Regions from separate parts of the Streptomyces sp. NPDC055078 genome, predicted to be linked through region 2. Evidence: riboswitches for the same ligand, from Rfam matches in the RefSeq annotation. Region 2 holds a riboswitch; each other region holds the start of a gene.

Region 1 (5,531 bases), on a different contig from region 2:
GACGTCGGACGTCTCGTGCGCCGCGACCGCGAGCGCGCAGCCCGCGTCGCGCAGGAAGTACTGGAGTTCGGCGCTGGTGCACTGGGGATTGACGGTCACGGCGACCGCCCCGTGCGCCAGGATGCCGAGGTAGGCGAACACGAAATCCGGTCCGGTCGGGGCGACGAGCAGTACCCGGCTGCCCGGCCGTACTCCGGCATCGCTCAGCCTGGCCCGGAACGCGTCGGCCCGTCCGGCCACTTCGGCATAGGACCACACCGAGCCGTCCGTCCTGAGGGCCGGGGCCCCGGGACTCCGCGCCGCGTGTTTCCAGACCGGTTCCACCGCGTTCGTCATCGGTGACCCGACCCGAGGTTTCCCCGGGCGGCCCGGCGCCGCGCGGATCGCCGCCCGGGTACGCCGGCCGGGCCGAAGGTGCCTGCTGCGTCCGATTCACTGTGGCAACCCTTGGGCACGGGTGGCACGCTCCGTTCACTCTCGGCTCGCTGTGACCCCGGTCCTGACCGGCGGCCCGGCGCGGGTGTTCGGGGCTTGGACGGTGTGGGCCGCCCTGGCCGCGGTGGTGCGTCGACACAGCCACTATGCAACATATTCGAGAATGTTGCACCCACTCTGCCGGGAAAGCCGCACAGCCTCCGCCGGGGCCGGGAGTCCCCGGCCCCGGCGCTGCTCACGCGCCCGCCGTGCAACCTATTTACGGGATGTTGCATGGCAGGTACTGTCAAGGGCTGTTACTCACCGTAAGGATGGCGCCAGGGAGGGACCCGATGACGACCGCACCCCTGAACGAAGCCCCGCCGAGCGGGGGACCATCGGGTGACCCGGAGCCCGCGATGTCGCCGCGCACCGACCCGCGCACCGACCCCCGCCTGCTGGCCGCGCTGACCGCACACGGCTTGGACGCAGCCGCAGCTCCGCCGCCCGTCGACCGCCACGCCGCCGCCGCGAGCCGGACGGAGTTCGTGGCGGCGCTGCACACCGCTTTCGAGGGGCTGTACGAGGCTCTGCCCGGCGAACTGCCCGGTGATGACACCGTCGGTATCGACTGTGTGACACATACGATCACGGGCGTGGACGGCAACACCATCACGCTGCGTATCTACCGCCCGGCGGGCCCGGACCGTGCCCTGCCGTGTGCCGTCTACTTCCACGGCGGTGGTATGACCGTGCTGGAGGCGGACAACAAGGTGCACCGGCGGTGGTGCCAGGACCTGGCGGCGAGCGGGATGCTCGCCATCGGAGTCGACTTCCGCAATGCCTACAGCCCCTCAGGGCCGCATCCCTTCCCGGCGGGCCTGAACGACTGCGCCGGCGCCGTGGCCTGGATCCACGCCAACCGGGACGCGCTCGGCATCAGCCGCCTCGTACTGCAGGGCGAGTCGGGCGGCGCCAACCTCGCCCTGGCCACCACGCTGAAGGCGAAGCGGGAAGGGCGGCTCGACGCCATAGACGGTGTCTACGCCACCGTGCCGTACATCAGCGGTGCCTACGGGTGGCCCGAGGCGCGGAAGCGTGCCGAACTGCCCTCCCTGGTGGAGAACGACGGCTACTTCACCACCTGCGCCACCCTGGACCTCCTGGTGGCCAGCTACGACCCACTCGGCGAGGACGCCGAGAACCCGTTGTGCTGGCCCTACTTCGCGACCGAGGCCGACCTCGCCGGTCTGCCGCCACATGTCATCGCGGTGAACGAACTCGACCCCCTGCGCGACGAGGGCATCGCCTTCTACCGCAAGCTGCTGCGCGCTGGCGTACCCGCGGTGGGGCGGGTCAACCTGGGCCTTGTCCACGGCGCGGACCTGATCTTCCGCCAGGCTGTCGCGGACGTCTACCTCGCGACCGTGCGCGACATCAAACGCTTCGCCGACAGCCTCGGAGCCGGCTGAGCCGAGGACAACGACCGGGACTTCTGACATCGACAGAGCCCGCCGGCCCGCCGGACGGATTCGTCCCGCGGGCCGGTTCACTCCTCACCCGCTCGTGTCTCGTCTCACGGTCCGGAATATGAACAGGGCTGACCGAAGCCGGGTGATCCCTCTACGCTGGCGGGCGCAGCTGGTTCGCCCCTGCCCGCCAGGCAGGCGCGTCGTAAGAGGGAACCCGGTGGGAATCCGGGACTGCCCCGCAGCGGTGAGCGGGAACGACCGCCGTCATACGCACTGGATCCGGGAAGCGGGTCCGGGAAGCGACGGCCAGTAGGTGTCTGCCTTCGGCGGACCTGCCCGCGAGTCCGAAGACCTGCCCGCTGCCCGCGTGCGACCGATCGCGCGCGGAGATCCCGGTGACCTCGTGGGCAGGTTGGGGTACCCCCGGACACAGTCCGGGGGCGTACACGTCGGACGGACGGCCTCGGTGCTCCGCGCCCGGTCCCGGACCGTCCGGCATGTCCTCCCTTCGCGCTCTCGTCCCGTCCCCGGGATGGACAGGAGACATCTCGCGAAGGAGAGTTCCGTGACAGCGAAGTCCGCAGCCGCGGCAGCACGGGCCACCGTGTACGGCTACCCCCGCCAGGGACAGCACCGGGAACTGAAGAAGGCCGTCGAGGGCTACTGGAAGGGCCGCGTCACCGCCGACGCCCTCCGGGAGACCGCCACGGGACTTCGCCGGGCGAACTGGCGGCGGCTGGCCGACGCCGGCATGCACGAAGTGCCGACCGGTGACTTCTCGTACTACGACCACATGCTGGACACCAGTGTCATGGTCGGCGCTGTCCCCGCCCGGCACCGTGACGCCGTCGCCGCGGACGCGCTCGACGGTTATTTCGCCATGGCGCGCGGCACCCAGGACGTCGCGCCGCTGGAGATGACCAAGTGGTTCGACACGAACTACCACTACCTGGTCCCCGAACTCGGCCCCGACACCGTCTTCACCGCCGACTCGGCGAAGCAGGTGGCCGAGCTGACGGAGGCCCTCGGGCTCGGCCTCAGCGCCCGGCCGGTCCTCGTCGGACCCGTCACCTATCTGCTGCTGGCCAAACCCGCACCCGGGGTGGCCGAGGACTTCGAGCCGCTGACCCTGCTGGACCGGCTGCTGCCCGTGTACGCGGAGGTCCTCGCCGATCTGCGGGCCGCCGGCGCCGAGTGGGCGCAGCTCGACGAACCCGCCCTGGTCCAGGACCGCACACCGGCCGATCTCAACGCCGCCGCCCGTGCCTACTGTGCCCTCGGCGCGCTCACCGACCGGCCCAAGCTGCTGGTCGCCTCCTACTTCGACCGACTGGGCGAGGCCCTGCCCGTACTGGCCAAGGCCCCCGTCGACGGCTTGGCCATCGACTTCACCGAGCGCGCGACCGGCAACCTCGACGACCTCGCCGCCGCCGGCGGACTGCGCGGCAAGCGCCTGGTCGCGGGCGTGGTCAACGGCCGCAACATCTGGATCAACGACTACGAGAAGTCCCTCACCACCCTCGGCACCCTGCTCGGCCTCGCCGAACAGGTCGATGTGGCGGCCTCCTGCTCCCTGCTGCACGTACCGCTCGACGCCCGCGCCGAACGCGACATGGACCCACAGATCGCCCGCTGGCTCGCCTTCGCCGAGCAGAAGACGACCGAGATCGTCACCCTCGCCAAGGGGCTGGCCCAGGGCACCGGCGCCATCGCCGCCGAACTCGCGGCCAACCGCGCCGACCTCGCCTCCCGCGCCGGGTCCGCGCTCACCCACGACCCGGCGGTACGGGCCCGTACCGCCGCGGTCACCGACGCCGACGGCCGCCGCCCGGAGCCGTACGCCGAGCGGACCACCGCCCAGCGTGCCCACCTCGGCCTGCCGCTGCTGCCGACCACCACCATCGGATCGTTCCCCCAGACGGACGAACTGCGCACCGCGCGAGCCGACCTGAGGGCCGGACGCATCGACACCGCCGGCTACGAGGAGCGCATCAAGGACGAGATCCGCGAAGTCCTCGCCTTTCAGGAGCAGGCCGGGATCGATGTACTGGTGCACGGTGAGCCAGAGCGCAACGACATGGTCCAGTACTTCGCCGAACAGCTCACCGGCTACCTCGCCACCCGGCACGGCTGGGTTCAGTCCTACGGCACCCGCTACGTCCGCCCGCCCGTCCTGGCCGGAGACATCTCCCGCCCCGAGCCGATGACCGTCCGCTGGACCTCCTACGCCCAGTCCCACACCGAACGCCCGGTCAAGGGCATGCTCACCGGACCGGTCACCATGCTCGCCTGGTCCTTCGTCCGCGACGACCAGCCCCTCGGCGACACCGCCCGCCAGGTCGCCCTGGCCCTGCGCGACGAGGTGAACGACCTGGAGGCCGCCGGTACCTCGGTCATCCAGGTCGACGAACCGGCCCTGCGCGAGACGCTGCCGCTGCGCGCCGCCGACCACGCCGAGTACCTGGCGTGGGCAACCGAGTCCTTCCGGCTGACCACCAGCGGCGTACGGCCCGGCACCCAGATCCACACCCATATGTGCTACGCGGAATTCGGCGACATCGTCCAGGCCATCGACGACCTCGACGCCGACGTCATCAGCCTGGAGGCGGCCCGCTCCCATATGCGGGTCGCCACCGAACTCGCCGCCCACGGCTATCCGCGCGAGGCCGGGCCCGGCGTCTACGACATCCACTCCCCGCGCGTCCCCACCGCCGAGGAGGCGGCCGCCCTGCTGCGCAAGGGACTTGAGGCCATCCCGGCCGAACGCCTGTGGGTCAACCCCGACTGCGGCCTGAAGACCCGCGGCTGGCCCGAGACCAGGGCCTCGCTGGAGAACCTGGTCACCGCGGCCCGCGAAGTCCGCTCGGGACTGGCTGCGCCAGGCGCCTGACAGCACCGGCCGGGGCGGGTTCGCGCGCCCGCCCCGGCGGTCAGGCCCGGGGGCCGAGCCTCAGTTCCGCCAGGGCTTCCGCGGCTCCGGCGTCGGGGCCCGACGAACGGCCCTTGGCCAGCGCGCGGTTCAGATGGCGCTCGGCGGCTTCCCGGTCGCCGCGGAACCGTGCGGCAAGCCCCAGACCGATCTCGGCGCGGACTTCGCCTCGGCTGTACGCCCGTTCCGCCGAGACGGACAGCGCGCGCTCGTACAGTTCCGTCGCCCGCTGGGCGTGGCCGCCGGCCAGGGCGGTCCGGCCGAGCGAGGTCAGCGCCTCGACGGCCTCGGTCCACAGCCCGAGTTCCTCGGCGACCAGGAGACCTTCCCGGTGCAGCCGCTCCGTCCGCGCGTGGTCGCCGTCGCGTTCGGCCGCGAGGGCCAGTGCCCGGGTGGCCCGGAGCTGCCCCCAGCGGTCTCCGACCTCATGGAACAGCGCGGCGCCCAGTTCCGCGTGGGATTCGCCCTGGGACGGGGCATGGCCGGCGAGTTCGACCAGGGCCGCGGCCTCGCCCCAGCGGTCGCGCGCGGCGCGTGCACCGGCCAGGCTCGCCTCCACCAGCCGCCGCCCCTCGTGAGGGTGGCCGTGGCCGGTCAGACCGGTGCCGACGAACCACTGCAACCGGGCCCGGAGCACCGGATCGCCGAGGCCGGCCGTCGGATCCTCACCGGACGGGACCGGTGTCGCCCCGGTCGGTGACGGTGAGTCAGCTGTT
Region 2 (5,531 bases):
AGCGCCTCGAACCAGGCCCGGTAGTCCGCGAGGGGCACCCGCGCGGGCGCGGCGCTCAGCTGCTCCTCGGTCAGCCACTCCACATCGTGACCACCGGCGGCGATGAGCCGGTGGATCAGCTCGTCCCCCTCGTCCGGGTAGCCCTCGACGAGATATCCGGCGTCCCTCAGGGCGTCCAGGAGCCGCACGGCGGACGCCGGGGTGTCGAGGCCCACCGCGTTGCCGACCCGGGAGTGCTTCGTCGGATAGGCGGTGAAGACGAGCGCGAGCTTCTTCTCCGCGTTCGGCTTGTGCCGCAGCCGGGCGTGCCGCACGGCGATCCCGGCGACCCGCGCGGCCCGCTCCGGATCCGCCGTGTACACCGGGACGCCGTCGGGGCCGTCCTCCTTGAACGAGAACGGGACCGTGACGATCCGCCCGTCGAACTCGGGGATGGCGACCTGCATCGCCGCGTCCATGGGGGAGAGCGCGGCGTCCGACGCCTCCCACACCCGGCGGGATGAGGTGAGGCACAGCCCCTGCAGCACGGGGACGTTCAGCTCGGCGAGCGCCCCGATGTCCCATGCCTCGTCATCGCCGCCCGCACTGGCCTCGGAGGCGTTGGTGCCCCCCGCGGCGAGTACGGTCGCGACCAGCGCGTCGGCCTGCCCCAGCAGGTCGTACAGCGCCGGATCGGCGCCGCGCAGCGAACCGACGAACACCGGCAGGGCGTTGGCCCCCCGGGCCTCGATCCGCTCGCACAGCACATCGACGAACGAGGTGTTCCCGGACAGCTCGTGGGCGCGGTAGAACAGCACCCCGACGGTCGGCAGCCCCTCCCGGTGGACCCTGGCGCCGTGCACCCCCCACTGGGGCATCTCCTGCGGCCCCGCGAACCCCTGCCCGGTCAGCAGCACGGTGTCGGAGAGGAAGCGGGCCAGCTCCACGAGATTGCCCGGGCCGCCCTCGACGAGATACCGCAGCGCCTCGGCGACCACCCCCGCGGGCACCGACGACTCGGCCATCAACTCCGCGTCGGGGACGGCCTCCCCACCGAGCAGCACCGTCGGAATCCCCGAGGCCCGCAGCGCCGCCAGCCCGTCCTCCCAGGCCCGCTTGCCGCCCAGCAGCCGGACGACGGCGACCGACGCGCCGTCGATCAGCGCGGGCAGCTCCTCGGTCACATCGACACGCGTCGGATTGCCGATCCGGTACGGCGCGCCGGAGGCGCGGGCCGCCAGCAGGTCCGTGTCGGCGGTCGACAACAGCAGCACAGTGCTCATGCGGGTGCTCCGGATTCTGTGGGTGCGCCAGGGGCGATGAAAGGAAGTCCTGCGGGCGCGCCCTGCTCGATGAGCCGCATGAGCGCGTCCGTGTCAGCGTGTTCTTCGACGAGGTCGCCGAGCCGGTCCAGCTGCTCCTCGCGGAGCGCTCCGAACGACGTGTCCTCAGCGGGCACGAAACGCCGGTGGGTGGCGCTCGCGACCTGTCTCAGGAACTGCCGCCGGAAGCCGTCACTCTCCAATGAGCCGTGCCAGTGGGTGCCCCACACCTCACCGACCCGGCAGCCCCCGGGGAAGGCCGCTCCGCCCAGCACCTCGGCGACGCCGTGGTGGATCTCGTACCCATCCACGCGCTCGCCGAGCGCTGTGCCCGTCGGCCTCGCAAGTGTCTTCTCGGCCGCGAACCGCACCCGCACGGGCAGCAGTCCCAGACCGGTCACGGAACCTGCCCGTGACTCGACCTCATCCTCAATGTGCTCACCGAGCACCTGGAACCCGCCGCAGATCCCCAGCACCGGACGCCCATCGGCCGCCCTGCGCGCCAGCTCCCGCGCCAGTCCCCGCTCCCTCAGCCACTCCAACGCACGGACCGTGCCCCGGGTTCCCGGCACGATCACGAGATCCGCGTCGGCCAGTTCCTCGGGCCGGTCCACGAACCGCACGATCACCCCCGGCTCCGCCGCCAGCGCGTCCACATCGGTGAAGTTGGACATCAGCGGCACCGCACACACCGCGACCCGCAGCAAGTCCTCACCGACGGGCGGCGCCACGGCCGACTCGCGGACGGCCCCGCGCAGGGACACCCGCAGCCCGTCCTCCTCGTCGATGCCCAGCCCGTGCGCGTACGGCAGCACCCCGTAGGTCCGCCGCCCGGTGAGCCCTTCGAGCATGTCGAGCCCCGGCTCCAGCAACGACACATCGCCGCGGAACTTGTTGACGAGATACCCGGCCACCAGCCGCTGATCGGCCGCGCCGAGCAGTGCGGTCGTACCGAAGAAGGAGGCGAAGACACCGCCGCGGTCGATGTCCCCGACGATGAGCACCGGGAGTTGGGCGGCGCGGGCGACGCCCATGTTCACGATGTCCGTGCGCCGCAGATTGATCTCGGCGGGACTGCCCGCCCCCTCGCAGATCACGGCGTCGTAGGTGCTCCGCAGCTCTTCCAGGCACTCCACGACCGTGGACAGCAACTCCTCCCGCCGGCCGCCGCGCAGCGCCCTCCCGGCGGACGGCCCGCCGAAGAACCCGCGGGCGCTCAGTTCGCCCACCGGCTTGCCCAGCAGAACGACCTGACTGCTGCGGTCGCTCCCGGGTTTGAGCAGAACGGGGTTCATCAGCGCCGTCGGCTCGACCCGGGCCGCCTGCGCCTGCATCGCCTGCGCGCGGCCGATCTCCGCGCCCTCGCGCGTCACAAACGAATTGAGGGACATGTTCTGCCCCTTGAAGGGCGCGACTTTCACACCCTGCCGCACCAGCCAGCGGCAGATCCCCGCGGTGACGACGCTCTTGCCCGCGTCGGACGTCGTACCCGCGACGAGCAGCCCGCCGCCGCGTCCCCGGCGGCCGGTCATCGGACCGCTCCCCGTACGGAACGGAGAACGCGCCGGGGTGCGCGCGGCGGGACCTGCCGGGACAGCCGCCGGAACAGCAGCCGGCCGGTGACACCCGCGCCCAGGGCGAGCAGACTCACCCGCCGTGACAGCCTGACGGCCCGTTCGATGTCCCCCGTCTCCACCGGACGCCCCCCGGTGTGGAGCGCCGGCCGGTGCTCGACCCGGCCGCCGTACGCGAGGGTCCCGCCGAGCCGTACCCCGAGGGCACCGGCGAACGACGCCTCCACGGGGCCCGCGTTGGGGCTCGGATGCCGGTGCGCGTCGGCCCGCCAGGCCCGTACGGCCGTACGCGGCTGCCCGCCCGCGAGAACGGCGAGTGCCGCCGTCAGCCGTGCTCCCGGCCAGCCGGCGAGGTCGTCGAGGCGTGCCGATGCCCAGCCGAACCGCCGATAGCGGGGTGACTTGTGGCCGACCATCGCGTCCAGGGTGTTGACGGCGCGGAAGCCCACCAGCCCCGGCACGCCCGCGAGGGCTCCCCACAGGAGCGCGCCCACCACGGCGTCTGAGGTGTTCTCGGCGACGGACTCCACCACCGCACGGGCGACCTGGGCCTCGTCCAGGGACTGCGGATCGCGCCCGCACAGCCGCGGCAGCCGCTCTCTGGCCAGCTCCAGGTCCCGGGCGGCGAGCGCGTCGCCGATGGCGCGGGCCTCGCGCCCCAGTGACGTACCGCCGACAACGGTCCAGGTTGCCGCTGCGGTCAGGGCCAGGGACGCGGCGGGACTGGAACGCGCCCCGCGCGCGAGAAGCACGGCCGCCGCGGTCGCGCCTCCGGCGCACACGGCGGTGTGCAGTGCGCCCCAGCCGCGGTGGTCACGCCACAGGACCCGTTCGACGGCGCCCGCGACCCGCCCGAACGCGGCGACCGGGTGCCCCCGGCGAGGATCACCCAGCAGCAGATCGCCGGCCAGTCCGGCTGTGGCGCCGTACACGAATACTCGGTCGGCACGCATGGGTTCAGGCCGGTGTCTCGTTCCGGACGGGCCCTGGACCGTCAACCGGGCTCAGGGCAGTACTCGGGGCAGGTGCTGAACCGCAGCCAGGCATGGCGATATGTCCTCACTCAGGGTGTCCGCGCCCTGGTTCGACGTGATCGACGGTGAGAGTTCCTGGCTTCCGGGGATGACTCCCCGGTGACAGTGGCGGGACCGCGCCGGATTTGCACCGGCTTCCTCTGTTGCCGTCGTGATGGCCCCGGAAGTCCACCACGCTGTGAGAACACCCGTCAACCTGCCGTTGACCTGCGACGGGACAGTGTGCTGAGACCCACACTCGGGCGCGGACCCCCGGGAGGCGCGGAAACCGGCCACCCCGTCCGGACGCCGCCGGTCCGCATGGCGGCCCGATACACAAGGCACCGGCCCGTGCACCGGCCCGTGCACCGGTCCGCATGGCGGCCCCGATGCGCGAGGCTTACCGGCCCGTGCACACAAGCGGACCGGACCGGCACCCGAAGGATGTCCGGCCCGGCCGGTGGGACGGGTGGTGAGGATGTGCGGTCAGGCGACGATCAGATAGATCCCGTACGACACGGCCGCCACACAGAGCGCGAAACAGGCGTACGCGCCAGTCCGCGCGAGTGCCACGGAGGTCCCGCCGCCCGCCGCCGAAGCCTGCTTGCTGAGTCCGATGATCCCGAGGGTGAACAGACCCACCAGAGCGACGGTGGCGACAAGGCTCACGCCGAAGACGGAACCGAGGGCTGCCCAGTCGATTTTCATGCCGAATCCGTCCTTACACCGCGGCCGGGCTCGTCGGGCCGGCTTCGGGGGCGGCGGGCGCGGGGCCCGGAATGGTCGTCTTAAGGTCCTGCTGCGAGGTGACACCGGCCGGCGGCGGGGCGACGGCCGCGACGGCCGCGGTCACGACGCCCGCGGGTTCGCCGTCCTGGTCCACATCGTTGACATTGGTGTGGTCGACCACCTGGCGGCGCGAGACCAGCCAGATCGCGGCGCACGAGGCGACCAGGAAGACCGCGACGGCCGCGACGCCCCAGTCGCCCTGCTTGGTCACATACTCCGAACCCGCCGCGACCAGGGCCGCGGCCGGCAGGGTCAGACCCCAGGCCACGAACATCCGGGTGGCCGTGGACCAGCGGACCACACCGCCCTTGCGGCCCAGACCCGCGCCCATCACCGCGCCGGAGCAGGAATGGGTCGTGGAGAGCGAGAAACCGAGGTTGGACGAGGCGAGGATGACGCTGGCCGCGCTGGTCTGGGCGGCGAAGCCCTGCTGCGGCTGGAGGTCGGTCAGGCCCTTGCCCATCGTGCGGATGATGCGCCAGCCGCCGAGGTAGGTCCCCAGCGCGATCGCGATACCGGCGGACACGATGACCCACATCGGGGGGTTGGAACCGGGGTTGAGTACGCCGCCGGCGACGAGCGCCAGCGTGATGATGCCCATCGTCTTCTGCGCGTCATTGGTGCCGTGGGCCAGCGAGACCAGACCCGCGGACGCGATCTGGCCCGTGCGATAGCCCTTGGCGGTCGCCTTGTCGTCGGTGTTCCGGCCGATCCGGTACGTCAGCCTGGAGGCGAGGTAGGCCGCGATACCGGCGACGAGGGGGGCGGCTATGGCGGGGATCAGCACCTTGGTGACGACCGTGCCACCGTTGACACCGCTGATCCCGACCGAGGCGATCGTGGCGCCGATCAGA
Region 3 (5,531 bases), on a different contig from region 2:
ACCAGCCGCCCGATCATGTGCTGTTCGCCCGGCGACAGCTTGGCGAGGTCGGACACATCGGAGTGGAGATCGACCTCCTCCACCGTCCAGGTGTTCTTGATCGCGTCCCGGTAGCGCTCGTAGAAGTCGGGGTAGCGCATCGGGCGCAGGGTCAGCTCGAAGCCGGGGTCGAGGAGGTTCTTCTCGTGCTTCTTCGCGTGAGTCTTCGCAGGGGAGGTGGACATCACTGGCATGCCTCGCAGGACTCGGGGTTCTCAAGGGAGCAGGCGACGGCGTCGTCGGGCGACGGCTGCTGTACGGGTACGGGTACGGGTACGGGTACGGGTGCGAGGGCGGGGTCGGGCGCGGGAGCGGGAGCCGTGGCAGCACCTGCCTGAACCGAACCGCCGCCACCGGCCGCGCGGGCGATCCTGGTCGCCGGGCGGGAACGCAGGTAGTACGTCGTCTTCAGCCCCTGCTTCCAGGCGTATGCGTACATTGAGCTGAGCTTCCCGATGGTCGGCGTCTCCAGGAACAGATTCAGCGACTGCGACTGGTCGAGATACGGGGTGCGGGCGGCGGCCATGTCGATCAGACCGCGCTGCGGGATCTCCCACGCCGTGCGGTACAGCTCCCGCACCTCGGCCGGAATCCAGGTGAAGCCCTGCACCGAGCCGTTGGACTCGCGCAGCGCCTCCCGGGTCTGGGCGTCCCAGACGCCCAGCCGCTTCAGCTCTCGCACCAGATACGAGTTGACCTGGAGGAACTCCCCGGAGAGCGTCTCGCGTTTGAACAGATTGGACACCTGCGGCTCGATGCACTCGTACACCCCCGCGATGGACGCGATCGTCGCGGTCGGGGCGATCGCCAGGAGGAGGGAGTTCCGCATCCCCGTCCTGGCGACCCGCTCACGCAGGGCCGCCCACCGCTCCGGCCAGTGCGGCTCGACCCCGTAGTGGTCCGGGTGCAGCACACCGCGCGCGGTCCGGGTCTTCTCCCACGCCGGGAGCGGGCCGCCGCGCTCGGCGAGACCGGCGGACGCCTCGTACGCGGCGAGCATGATCCGTTCGGCGATACGGGTGGAGAGCGCCCGGGCGGCGGGGGAGTCGAACGGCAGCTTGAGCTGGAAGAAGACGTCCTGGAGCCCCATGACACCCAGGCCCACCGGCCGCCAGCGGGTGTTGGAACGGGCCGCCTGCTCGGTCGGGTAGAAGTTGATGTCGACGACCCGGTCGAGGAAGGTGACGGCGGTACGGACGGTGGCGTCCAGCCGCTCCCAGTCCAGCTCCGCGCCGCTGTCCGTACCACCCGCGCCGCCGTCCGTACCATCGGCGGCATCGGCCGCCACGAACGCGCCGAGATTGATCGAGCCGAGGTTGCAGACGGCCGTCTCCCCGTCGTCCGTGACCTCCAGGATCTCGGTGCAGAGGTTCGATGAGTGGACGGTGTGGCCGGGCAGCGCGGTCTGGTTGGCCGTACGGTTCGCGGCGTCCTTGAAGGTCATCCAGCCGTTGCCGGTCTGGGCGAGCGTACGCATCATCCGGCCGTACAGCTCACGGGCGGGCAGGGTCTTACGGGCCAGGCCCGCCGCCTCGGCCGCGCGGTACGCGGCGTCGAAGTCGTCGCCCCACAGATCCACCAGCTCCGGCACATCGGCCGGCGAGAACAGCGACCACCGGGTGTCGGCCTCGACCCGGCGCATGAACTCGTCGGGGACCCAGTGCGCGAGATTCAGATTGTGCGTCCGCCGGGCGTCCTCCCCGGTGTTGTCGCGCAGTTCGAGGAACTCCTCGACATCCGCGTGCCAGGTCTCCAGATAGATCGCGGCGGCTCCCTTGCGCCTGCCGCCCTGGTTCACGGCGGCGACCGAGGCGTCGAGGGTCTTCAGGAACGGCACGATGCCGTTGGAGTGCCCGTTGGTGCCGCGGATCAGTGAACCGCGGGCGCGGATACGGGAGTACGGGAGCCCGATGCCGCCCGCGTGCTTGGAGAGGCGTGCGACCTGGTGGTACCGGTCGTAGATGGAGTCCAGCTCGTCCAGCGGGGAGTCCAGCAGATAGCAGGACGACATCTGCGGGTGGCGGGTGCCGGAGTTGAAGAGGGTGGGGGAGGAGGGGAGGTAGTCGAGCCTGCTCATCAGCCCGTACAGTTCGGCGACCTCACCCGCCGCACCCTCGGAGCGGTCCTCGGCCAGTCCGCAGGCGACGCGCAGCAGGAAGTGCTGGGGCGTCTCGATCACCTGGCGGGTGATCGGGTGGCGCAGCAGATAGCGGCTGTAGAGGGTCCGCAGCCCGAAGTAGCCGAAGCGGTCGTCGGCCTCCCGGTCGATCAGCGCGTCCAGCCGGGCGGCGTGGTCGGTGACGAACTCCGCGGTCCGGTCGGCGATCAGACCCTCGGTGTGGCCGACGGCGACGGACGCGGAGAACGAGACGGCTCCCTGGGTCGCCGCCTCGTCGGCGATGGCGCGGGCCAGCAGCCGGGCGGCGAGCCGGGAGTACGCCGGGTCCTCGGAGATCAGGCCCGCGGCGGCGTCGATGGCGAGTCCACGGAGTTCCGCCGCGTCCGATCCGGCGTTCCGGCCGCGCAGCGCCGCGGCGGCGACCCGGCCGGGGTCCGTGTCCGGGAGGTCGGCGGTGAGGTCGGTCAGCGTCCGCAGCAGCGCGGTCCCGGGGCCGTCGCCAGGCTCATTCCCGGGTCGCTTGTCACCGGGCAGTCCGCTGTCGGACCGCCCGTTCTCGGACCGCCCGTCGTCGGCCTGTACGTCGCCGACCTGTACGTCGGCGGGTTGTACGTCCCCGGGCTGCGCGTCGCCGGTCCGGCCAGGCTCGGTCCGGCCGTCCCCGGCCTGCCCGGTGGCCGGGGCGGGCATCCGCCCGGAAAGGGGGGAGACGGTTGAGGCTTCTGGGGTGTCTGTGGCCGGATCGGCTGGCGCGATCGTCACGTGGTGCTCTCCCTCGCTCGGCTCGCGGGCCGGGGCGAGAGGGCAGCGCCGAAGAGAGTGCGTACCCGGGTCGGGGCAGCACTCCGTACGGCGTCCGCCGACCCAACCGCGAGGCCCGGACGTCTGGGCACCCGGGTCGGATGAGCCGGGTGCGCTGTCGGCAGACGCTCGGACTTGCTGGTACGACAAAGCGCACCACAGCACACCGTTGCGGGACAGTTCCGGATTCGCACCGGATTCCTCTGCGGCGACAGCGAGATGAGCATACATGTGGGGGCACTGAGATGCGGCACCCCCCACATCTTGTGTCGCGGTGGTGCCGCCCGCCTTATGAGGGGTCAGGTCTCATGGGTCGCCGGAGAGCCGCCGGAGAGCCGCCCAAGGGTCGCCGGAGACCGCCCAAGGGGTCGGCGGAGAGGCGGCGGAGAGGTGGCGGGCAGGCACTCAAGGCGTCGGCCAGAGGCGCCCAAGGCGTCGGCAGGGCGGCGGGCGAGGGTCGCCTGGCAGCCCCGCGACACCATCCCACAATGCGCTACGGAATCCCCCTGCTCCTCGCTCCGCCGGGACGGTTGGGGGACCATGAGGCGTGAGTCAGTGTCCGTCACGCCTCGGGGGAGAGCATGGCTGTGGAATACCGTTTACTCGGGCCGGTCGAAGCGATGTGGGAGGGACGTTGCCTGCGCCTGGGCGGGCCCAAGCCCCGTGCCCTGCTGGCCGCGCTGTTGCTGCGCGCCGGGTATGTCGTACCTGCCGACGATCTGGTGGACGTCATATGGGGAGAAAAGCCGCCGGAGACGGCCCGGGCACTGGTCCAGACGTATGTCTCGGCCCTGCGGCGGGCCCTGCCGGAAGCGCGCCGGGGGGCGATCGAGACGCGCGCGCCGGGATATGTGATCCGGCCCGACGCCGGGACGGTGGACCTCGGGCGGTTCGAGGAACTGGCCGCGGCCGGGCGGCGGGCCGCCGCGCGGGGTGATCACTCCGCCGCTGCCCGGTCGGGGCGTGCCGCGCTCGAATTGTGGCGTGGTTCCGCGCTGGGCGGGGTCGGCGAGGCGTTGCGGAGCGAGGCGGCACGGCTTGAGGAGGCCCGGCAGACCGTGGTCGAGGAGCGCATCGCCGCCGAACTCGAATGCGGGGGGCGGGAGAGCGAGCTGGTCACCGAGCTGAAGGGACTCGTCGGCGCCCACCCGACCAAGGAGCGGCTGCGAGGACAGCTCATGCTCGCCCTCTACCGGGTGGGGCGGCAGGCCGACGCCCTCACGGTGTTCGAGGAGGGACGTGCCGTACTCGCCGAGGAACTCGGGATCGACCCCGGACCCGAGCTTTGCTGGCGGCACGGAGAGATCCTGAGGGCCGACCCTGTGCTGCTGCGCGCCGAGGAGGGTGCGGCGGCCCTTGATGTCTCGGTGCCGCAGGTGCCCGTCACACCCCGGCCCGTGTCCCTGCTGCCGCCTGCCATCCGGGACTTCACCGGGCGCGAGGCGGAGATCGCCGAGGTGGTCGACGGGCTCACCGCACCCCGGGACGCGCCCGCCGTCGTGGTGGTGTCGGGGCCGGCCGGTGTCGGCAAGTCCGCCCTCGCGGTGAAGGCCGCCCACCTGGCCATGGAGGCATTCCCCGACGGTCAGCTGTATGCCGAACTACAGGGCGCCGGCGGTCCCGTGACATCCGGCGACGTCCTCGGGAGGCTGCTGCGCGCGCTGGGAGCGGCACCGCCCGAGCATGCCGCTGAGCGTGCCGACCTCTTCCGCGGCCTCGTCGCGGGTCGCCGGCTCCTGCTGGTCCTTGACGACGCGGGCGAGGAGGCTCAGGTGCGGCCTCTGCTGCCGGGCGGCGCGGGCTGTGGTGTGCTGGTCACCTCGCGGGCCCGGCTCGGCGGCCTCGACGGGGCCCGGCGTACCGATCTCGCTGTCCTGGACGAGGCACGCAGCCTGGAACTGCTGACCCGGGTCACCGGCGCCCGGGGCGCGACGGACGATCCCGCCGAGGACGCCGCGGCCCGGCGCATCGTCACCCTGTGCGGTGGTCTGCCGCTGGCCCTGCGGATCGCCGGGGCCCGGCTGACCACTCGCCGGCACTGGACACACCGCATCCTCGCCGACCGCCTTGAGGACGAGCGGCGGCGCCTCGACGAGCTGGCCGTGGGCGATCTGGAGGTCCGGGCCAGTCTGGGGCTGAGCTACGAGTCGCTCGACAGGGACGCCCGCACGGTACTGCGCCGCCTCGCCGTGCTCGGACCGTGCGACACGGCCCCCTGGATGGTGGCGCTGCTCGTCGACGGGGCCGAGGACGAGGCGGAGGAAGTGCTTGAGCGGCTCGTCGACGCGCAGTTGCTGGACTGGACGGGGACCGACTCCGCGGGTCAGTCGCGCTACCGGGCGCACGATCTGGTGCGGGTGTACGCCGCGGAGCGGGCCGAGGCCGACGACTCGCTCGAAACACGTACGGCGTCGGTCGGGCGGGCGCTCGCCGCCGGCCTGCGCCTGGTGGAGCGCGTCGCGGAGGAGGCGCCTTCGGGGGTGGTCGTGCTGCGGCCCTATCTCGGGGGATCGGCGAGCGTCAACCGGTCCGCCGGCGGGGGCAGGGCGGAGTGGGACGAGGCGGGCACGCG
Region 4 (5,531 bases), on a different contig from region 2:
CCGGCGGTGTAGGTGCGGAGGATGGTCGGGATGCGGACCTCGATGGCCATGTCGTGGACTCCAGTCGGAAGGCGGTGGGCGCGCGGATCGGCCCTCGCGCCAGGGGTTCGTGCGTCGGGTGGGCCGGCTGCTCGGGTACAGCTCAGGTACACATCGCGCTGGCAAGGCGGCACAGGTCGACATGCAGCCGCGCAACGAGCAGTACGGAGCCGCTCGGCGTCTTGTCGCGCATGTCGTGGAGAACCATGCGGTCATCGTATCGATTCCCGGTCCGGGTTCCGGAATGGCGTCTCGTATCGCGGACGGGATCGGCTCAGCAACTGGGCGGGGGCTCTCGGCGGAGCCGTACGGGGGCCCATCGGAACCGGGTGGAGGGGCGTCCCCGGAACCGGGCCGGGGCCCGCGGTGGAGCCGGTCCGGGGCCTCAGCGGGCGGGGGGCAGATAGGTGATCGAGGGTGCTCCGGTGACCGGATGCGGGGTGATCTCGGCGTCGACCTGATAGACCTCGGCGAGCAGCTCCGGGGTCAGCACCTCCTCAGGGGTGCCGGACGCCACGAGGCGCCCGGCCCGCAGGACATGGAGGCGGTCGCAGTAGTACGCGGCGAGGTTGAGGTCGTGCAGGGCCAGCAGGCTGGTGGTTTCCAGGGTCCGGACGAGTCCGAGGATCTCCATCTGGTATCGGATGTCGAGATGGTTGGTGGGCTCGTCCAGCACGAGCAGCGCGGGCCGCTGGACCAGGGCGCGGGCGACCAGGGCGCGTTGGCGTTCACCGCCGGACAGGGAGGGGTACGCCCGGTCGGCGAGGTCGGCGACCCCGAGCCGGGCGAGGGCGTCGTCCACGGCGGCGGTGTCCCGGGCGGTGTCGGACTCCCAGAACCGCTTGTGGGGTGCGCCGCCCATGGTGACGATCTCGCGCACGGTCAGTTCGAACTCCCCCGAGTTGTCCTGCGGGACGCTCGCCACCCGCTGGGCACGTGCCTTGGGTCCGAGGGCGGCCAGATCGGTGCCGTCGAGGCGGATCTGCCCGGCGGTGGGGCGCAGGGTGCCGTAGACACAGCGCAGGAGGGTCGTCTTGCCGCTGCCGTTGGGGCCGACGAGTCCGACGGTGGTGCCGGGCGGGGCGTCGAGGTCGATGCCGGTGAGCAGGGTCTTGCCGCCGGTCCGGTAGCCGAGTCCGGTGAGGGTGAGGGACGCGGCCCGGGCCCCGGCAGCGGCAGCGGAGGACCCCCGGGTGTCGGCGGAAGGGGCCGGGACAGGAGCTGCGGAAGGGTTCGCGGCAGGCGTGTTCACGCGGGCGTTCACAGCGGTGCTCCTTCGGTGCGGCGCGAGCGCATCAGCCACAGGAAGAGCGGGCCGCCGATCAGCGCGGTGAGGACGCCGACCGGGATGTCCTGCGGTGCGGCGGCGGTACGGGCGGCGAGATCGGCGACGACCAGGGCGACCGCGCCGCCGAGTGCGGCGACCGGCAGCAGCGCCCGGTGCGTGGCGCCGACGAGCAGCCGGGCGGCGTGCGGCACCATCAGGCCGATGAAGCCGACGGCGCCGCTGACGGCGACGAGTACGGCGGTGACGAACGACGCGAAGATGAAGACGGCGGCCCGGAAGCGGGAGACGTCCAGGCCCAGCACGGTCGCGCCCTCCTCCCCGACGAGCAGCAGATCCAGCGGTCTGGCGAGCGCGAGCAGCAGCGGCAGACAGAGGGCGACGACGGCTCCGGGGAGCCAGATGTTCTCCCAGCGGGCGCTGCCGAGGCCGCCGAGTGTCCAGTAGAGGGCGTCGCGGAAGTGCTCGGGCCTGGCGGACACCATCAGGATGAGGGTGGTGAGGGCGGTGAGGATGTACGACATGGTCACCCCGGCGAGGACCAGCCGGGTGCCCGTCATGGTGCCGCCCCGGCGGGCGAGACCGTAGACGAGGATCAGCGCGACGAGCGCCCCGAGGAACGCCCCTGCGGGCAGGGCGGTGGCGGTGCTCGCCCCGATGCCGAGGGTGATCACGAGGACCGCGCCGGTGGAGGCCCCGGAGGAGATCCCGAGCAGGAAGGGGTCGGCGAGGCGGTTGCGGACGAGGGCCTGGAGGACGGTGCCGACGACGGCGAGCCCGGCGCCGACGGTCATCCCGAGGAGGACGCGGGGCAGCCGTACGTCCATGATGATCGTCCGGATGGGGCTGGGCTCGGCACCCGGCAGCAGCGCCTCGACGACCTGAGCGGGCGGGATGCGTACGGAGCCGAGGCCGAGCCCCGCGACGACCGCCACCGCGAGGGCGATCAGCAGGGCGACGACCACGGCCCCGTACCGCAGTCGGGACTTCACCTCGTGAGCTGCGCCGCGAGCCGGGTGATGGCGTCGGGTATCCGTACCCCGAGGACGGCGTCGGACAGCGGCAGCACCGCGAACCGCTTGTTCCTGATCGCCGGTACGTCCCGCAGCACCGGGTCTTCGAGGAGGCGCCGCTTCTTCTGCTCGACGGTGGTGGAGCCGTAGTCGTAGATCACGATGACCTCGGGCTTACGGGCCACGACCTGCTCCCAGGTCGCGTCGCCGAAGGTCTTGCCGAGGTCGGCGAAGACATTGCGCCCGCCCGCGCGGGTGATCAGTTCATTGCCGATGCCCTTGCCGCCGACGGTGAAGGCGGTCTTGTCGCCGCTGTCGTAGACGAAGACGGGGACGGGGGTACGGCTGCCGAGACCGGCCTCGGTCTTCTTGACCGCCGCGCGCGACTTCGAGATCCACTTCTGGGCGCGGTCGCCGACGCCGAAGGTGTGGCCGATCTCGTCGATCTCGCGGTAGACGTCGTCCAGCGTCGTCTTCCCCTTGGTGCAGTACTCCAGGTTGATGCGGCTGTCGATACCGGACTTCTTCAGCTCGTCGCGGGTGCGTCCGTCCTTGGCCTCGAAGGCGCTGCCGTAGCCGCCGTAGACGAAGTCGGGGTTGACGGACAGCAGCTTCTCCCGGGAGGGGTACTCCTTGGAGACGACGGGGATCGCGTCGTACGCCTTCTGGTGGCGCGGCAGGATCCTGTCGTCCAGGAAGGCGGTCCCGACGAGGGACTTCTCCAGACCGAGTTCGAGCATGATCTCGGTCACGTGCTGGTTCATGGTGACGGCCCGCTTCGGGGCGGCCTTGAAGGTCGTCTTCACCCCGCAGTTGTCGACCGTGTACGGGAAGGACGCGCCCGGCAGGGCGGTGTCGGTCCCGTTCCTGTCTTTGCCGTTGTTGTTGTCGTTGTCGTTGTCGCGGGAGGTGTCCTGGCCGGTTCCGCAGGCGGCGAGGGGGAGCAGCAGGGCGGCGGCTGTCAGGGCGCGGCGGGCGCGATGGCGCCTGGGCAGGGCGGACATGACGGGGTAGTGCCTCCTCCGGGGATTTCCACGTCCCCTGGGTGTGGGAGAAGGGCGGCGAGGTCAGTTCCTGGCTGCCAGAGGACGCCTGAGAACCGCGTCGCCTGAACACAGTGGCGGGACCGCGCCGGATTCACACCGGCTTCCTGGGTCCTGCCGCCCGCTGTATGGAGTTGGAGTCGAGCCTGTGCCGGACTGTACGGCGTGGGAGCCCGTACCGGGTGGGAGTCCTTGAGGAGCCGAGGAAGGAGCTGAGGAAGGAGCCGGGGCTCAGTATGCCTCGACGATCTTCACTTCTTCCTCGGTGACCTCGCCGTCCACGATCCGGTACGAGCGGAACTGGAACGGTCCGGCGGCGTCCGTGTCGGCGGTGGAGACCAGGACGTAGTGCGCTCCTGGCTCGCTCGCGAGGGAGATGTCCGTACGGGAGGGGTACGCCTCGGTCGCGGTGTGGGAGTGGTAGACGATCACCGGCTCCTCGTCGTTGTCGTCCATCTCCCGGTAGAGCTTGAGCAGGTCCGCCGAGTCGAACTCGTAGAACGTGGGCGAGCGGGCCGCGTTCAGCATCGGGATGAAGCGCTCGGGGCGACCGCTGCCCTCGGGGCCCGCGATCACACCGCACGCCTCGTCGGGGTGGTCGGCACGGGCGTGCGCCACGATCTGGTCGAAGAGGGCCTGGGTGAGCGTCAGCATGCCGATCAGCATAAGCAGAGGGCCGACGGCGGGTGCGTGCCCGGTCCGGTGGGCTCAGCGCCTGGCGAACGCCGCGCCCTCCGGGTTCCGCCTCTTCAGTACGAGATACGCCACACCCAGCCCCAGCGCCCACAGCGGGGCGAAGTACAGCGAGATCCGGGCGTCCTTGTCGATCCCCATCATCACGATCACCATCGCGATGAACGCGAGTGCGAACCAGCTGGTCCAGGGTGCGCCGGGGGCCTTGAAGGAGGACTGCGGGACCTCGCCGCGATCCGCCTTGGCGCGGTAGCGGAGCTGGCTGATCAGGATCATGATCCAGGCCCACATACCGGAGATCGTGGCGAAGGAGACGACCTTGTTGAAGGCGTCGCCGGGCCACTGGTAGTTGATCCAGACACCGATCAGCATCAGACCGGCGGAGAAGGTGGTGCCGATCAGCGGGGTGCCGTTCTTCGTCAGCCGGGTGAAGAGCTTCGGGCCCTGGCTGTTGAGGGCGAGGTCGCGGAGCATCCGGCCGGTGGAGTACATGCCGGAGTTGCAGGACGACAGGGCGGCGGTGAGAACGACGAAGTTGACGATGCCCGCGCCGACCGCGAGGCCCATCTTGTCGAAGGCGGCGACGAACGGGGAGACGCCCGGCTGGAAGTGGGTCCAGGAGACCACCGAGAGAATCATGATCAGGGCGCCGATGTAGAAGACGGCGATCCGCCAGGGCACGGTGTTGATGGCCTTGGGCAGGGTCTTCTCCGGGTCCTTGGACTCGCCGGCCGTGACGCCGACCAGTTCGACCGCGAGGAAGGCGAACATCACGATCTGGAGCGTCATCAGCGTGCCGCCGATGCCCTTGGGGAAGAAGCCGCCGTCGCTCCACAGCAGGGACACGGACGCGGTGTCACCCGCGTCGGAGAAGCCGAGGGTGAGGATGCCGAGACAGATCAGGATCATGCCGACGATCGCGGTGACCTTGATCATGGAGAACCAGAACTCCAGCTCGCCGAAGAGCTTGACGGAGATCAGGTTCGCGCCGTAGAGGATGAACGTGAAGACCAGGGCCGAGACCCACTGGGGGATGTCGAACCAGTACGTCATGTACTGGGCCGCGGCCGTGACCTCCGTCATTCCGGTGACGACCCAGAAGAGCCAGTACGTCCAGCCGGTGGCGAAGCCCGCGAACGGGCCGACGAACTCGCGCGCGTACTCGGAGAACGAGCCCGCGACCGGGCGGTACATGAGCAGTTCGCCCAGCGCCCGCATGATGAAGAAGATGACCAGGCCCGCGATCGCGTAGGCCAGGATCAGGCTGGGGCCGGCCTTGGAGATGGCCTTGCCCGCGCCGAGGAAGAGACCGGTGCCGATCGCCCCGCCGATCGCGATCATCTGGATCTGCCGGGTGCCCAGACCGCGCTGATAGCCCTGGTCCGCGTCCGCGGGCCCGGTGGAGACCGGCCGCCCGTCGGGCCCGTCCTGCTTGTCGACCTGCACTGAGGTCATGGT

Evidence for each region. A riboswitch is a leader RNA that binds a small molecule or an ion and turns the genes downstream of it on or off. The one in region 2 is predicted to bind cobalamin.
Region 1: linked by a shared signal. The riboswitch ahead of metE (5-methyltetrahydropteroyltriglutamate--homocysteine S-methyltransferase) and the one ahead of ACWF94_RS16125 (cobalamin biosynthesis protein) in region 2 are both predicted to bind cobalamin.
Region 3: linked by a shared signal. The riboswitch ahead of ACWF94_RS13790 (ribonucleoside-diphosphate reductase subunit alpha) and the one ahead of ACWF94_RS16125 (cobalamin biosynthesis protein) in region 2 are both predicted to bind cobalamin.
Region 4: linked by a shared signal. The riboswitch ahead of ACWF94_RS21715 (ABC transporter substrate-binding protein) and the one ahead of ACWF94_RS16125 (cobalamin biosynthesis protein) in region 2 are both predicted to bind cobalamin.

Annotation. Positions count from the first base shown of each region.
Region 1 covers NZ_JBSGUP010000085.1:7,681-13,211, reverse strand. The annotation lists gene ACWF94_RS10565 (long-chain-fatty-acid--CoA ligase) at 1-336, opposite strand, end outside; gene ACWF94_RS10560 (alpha/beta hydrolase fold domain-containing protein) at 768-1,886, shown strand; cobalamin riboswitch at 2,040-2,260, shown strand; gene metE (5-methyltetrahydropteroyltriglutamate--homocysteine S-methyltransferase) at 2,452-4,776, shown strand; gene ACWF94_RS10550 (BTAD domain-containing putative transcriptional regulator) at 4,817-5,531, opposite strand, start outside.
Region 2 covers NZ_JBSGUP010000160.1:7,331-12,861, forward strand. The annotation lists gene cobN (cobaltochelatase subunit CobN) at 1-1,262, opposite strand, end outside; gene ACWF94_RS16120 (cobyric acid synthase) at 1,259-2,833, opposite strand; gene ACWF94_RS16125 (cobalamin biosynthesis protein) at 2,830-3,828, opposite strand; cobalamin riboswitch at 3,958-4,089, opposite strand; gene ACWF94_RS16130 (hypothetical protein) at 4,375-4,596, opposite strand; gene ACWF94_RS16135 (anion permease) at 4,610-5,531, opposite strand, start outside.
Region 3 covers NZ_JBSGUP010000125.1:2,890-8,420, forward strand. The annotation lists gene ACWF94_RS13785 (ribonucleotide-diphosphate reductase subunit beta) at 1-224, opposite strand, end outside; gene ACWF94_RS13790 (ribonucleoside-diphosphate reductase subunit alpha) at 224-2,920, opposite strand; adenosylcobalamin-variant (AdoCbl-variant) riboswitch at 3,075-3,174, opposite strand; gene ACWF94_RS13795 (AfsR/SARP family transcriptional regulator) at 3,541-5,531, shown strand, end outside.
Region 4 covers NZ_JBSGUP010000262.1:3,648-9,178, reverse strand. The annotation lists gene ACWF94_RS21735 (MoaD family protein) at 1-50, opposite strand, end outside; gene ACWF94_RS21730 (putative leader peptide) at 143-247, opposite strand; gene ACWF94_RS21725 (ABC transporter ATP-binding protein) at 425-1,303, opposite strand; gene ACWF94_RS21720 (FecCD family ABC transporter permease) at 1,300-2,316, opposite strand; gene ACWF94_RS21715 (ABC transporter substrate-binding protein) at 2,313-3,341, opposite strand; cobalamin riboswitch at 3,385-3,513, opposite strand; gene ACWF94_RS21710 (Mov34/MPN/PAD-1 family protein) at 3,612-4,034, opposite strand; gene ACWF94_RS21705 (amino acid permease) at 4,089-5,528, opposite strand.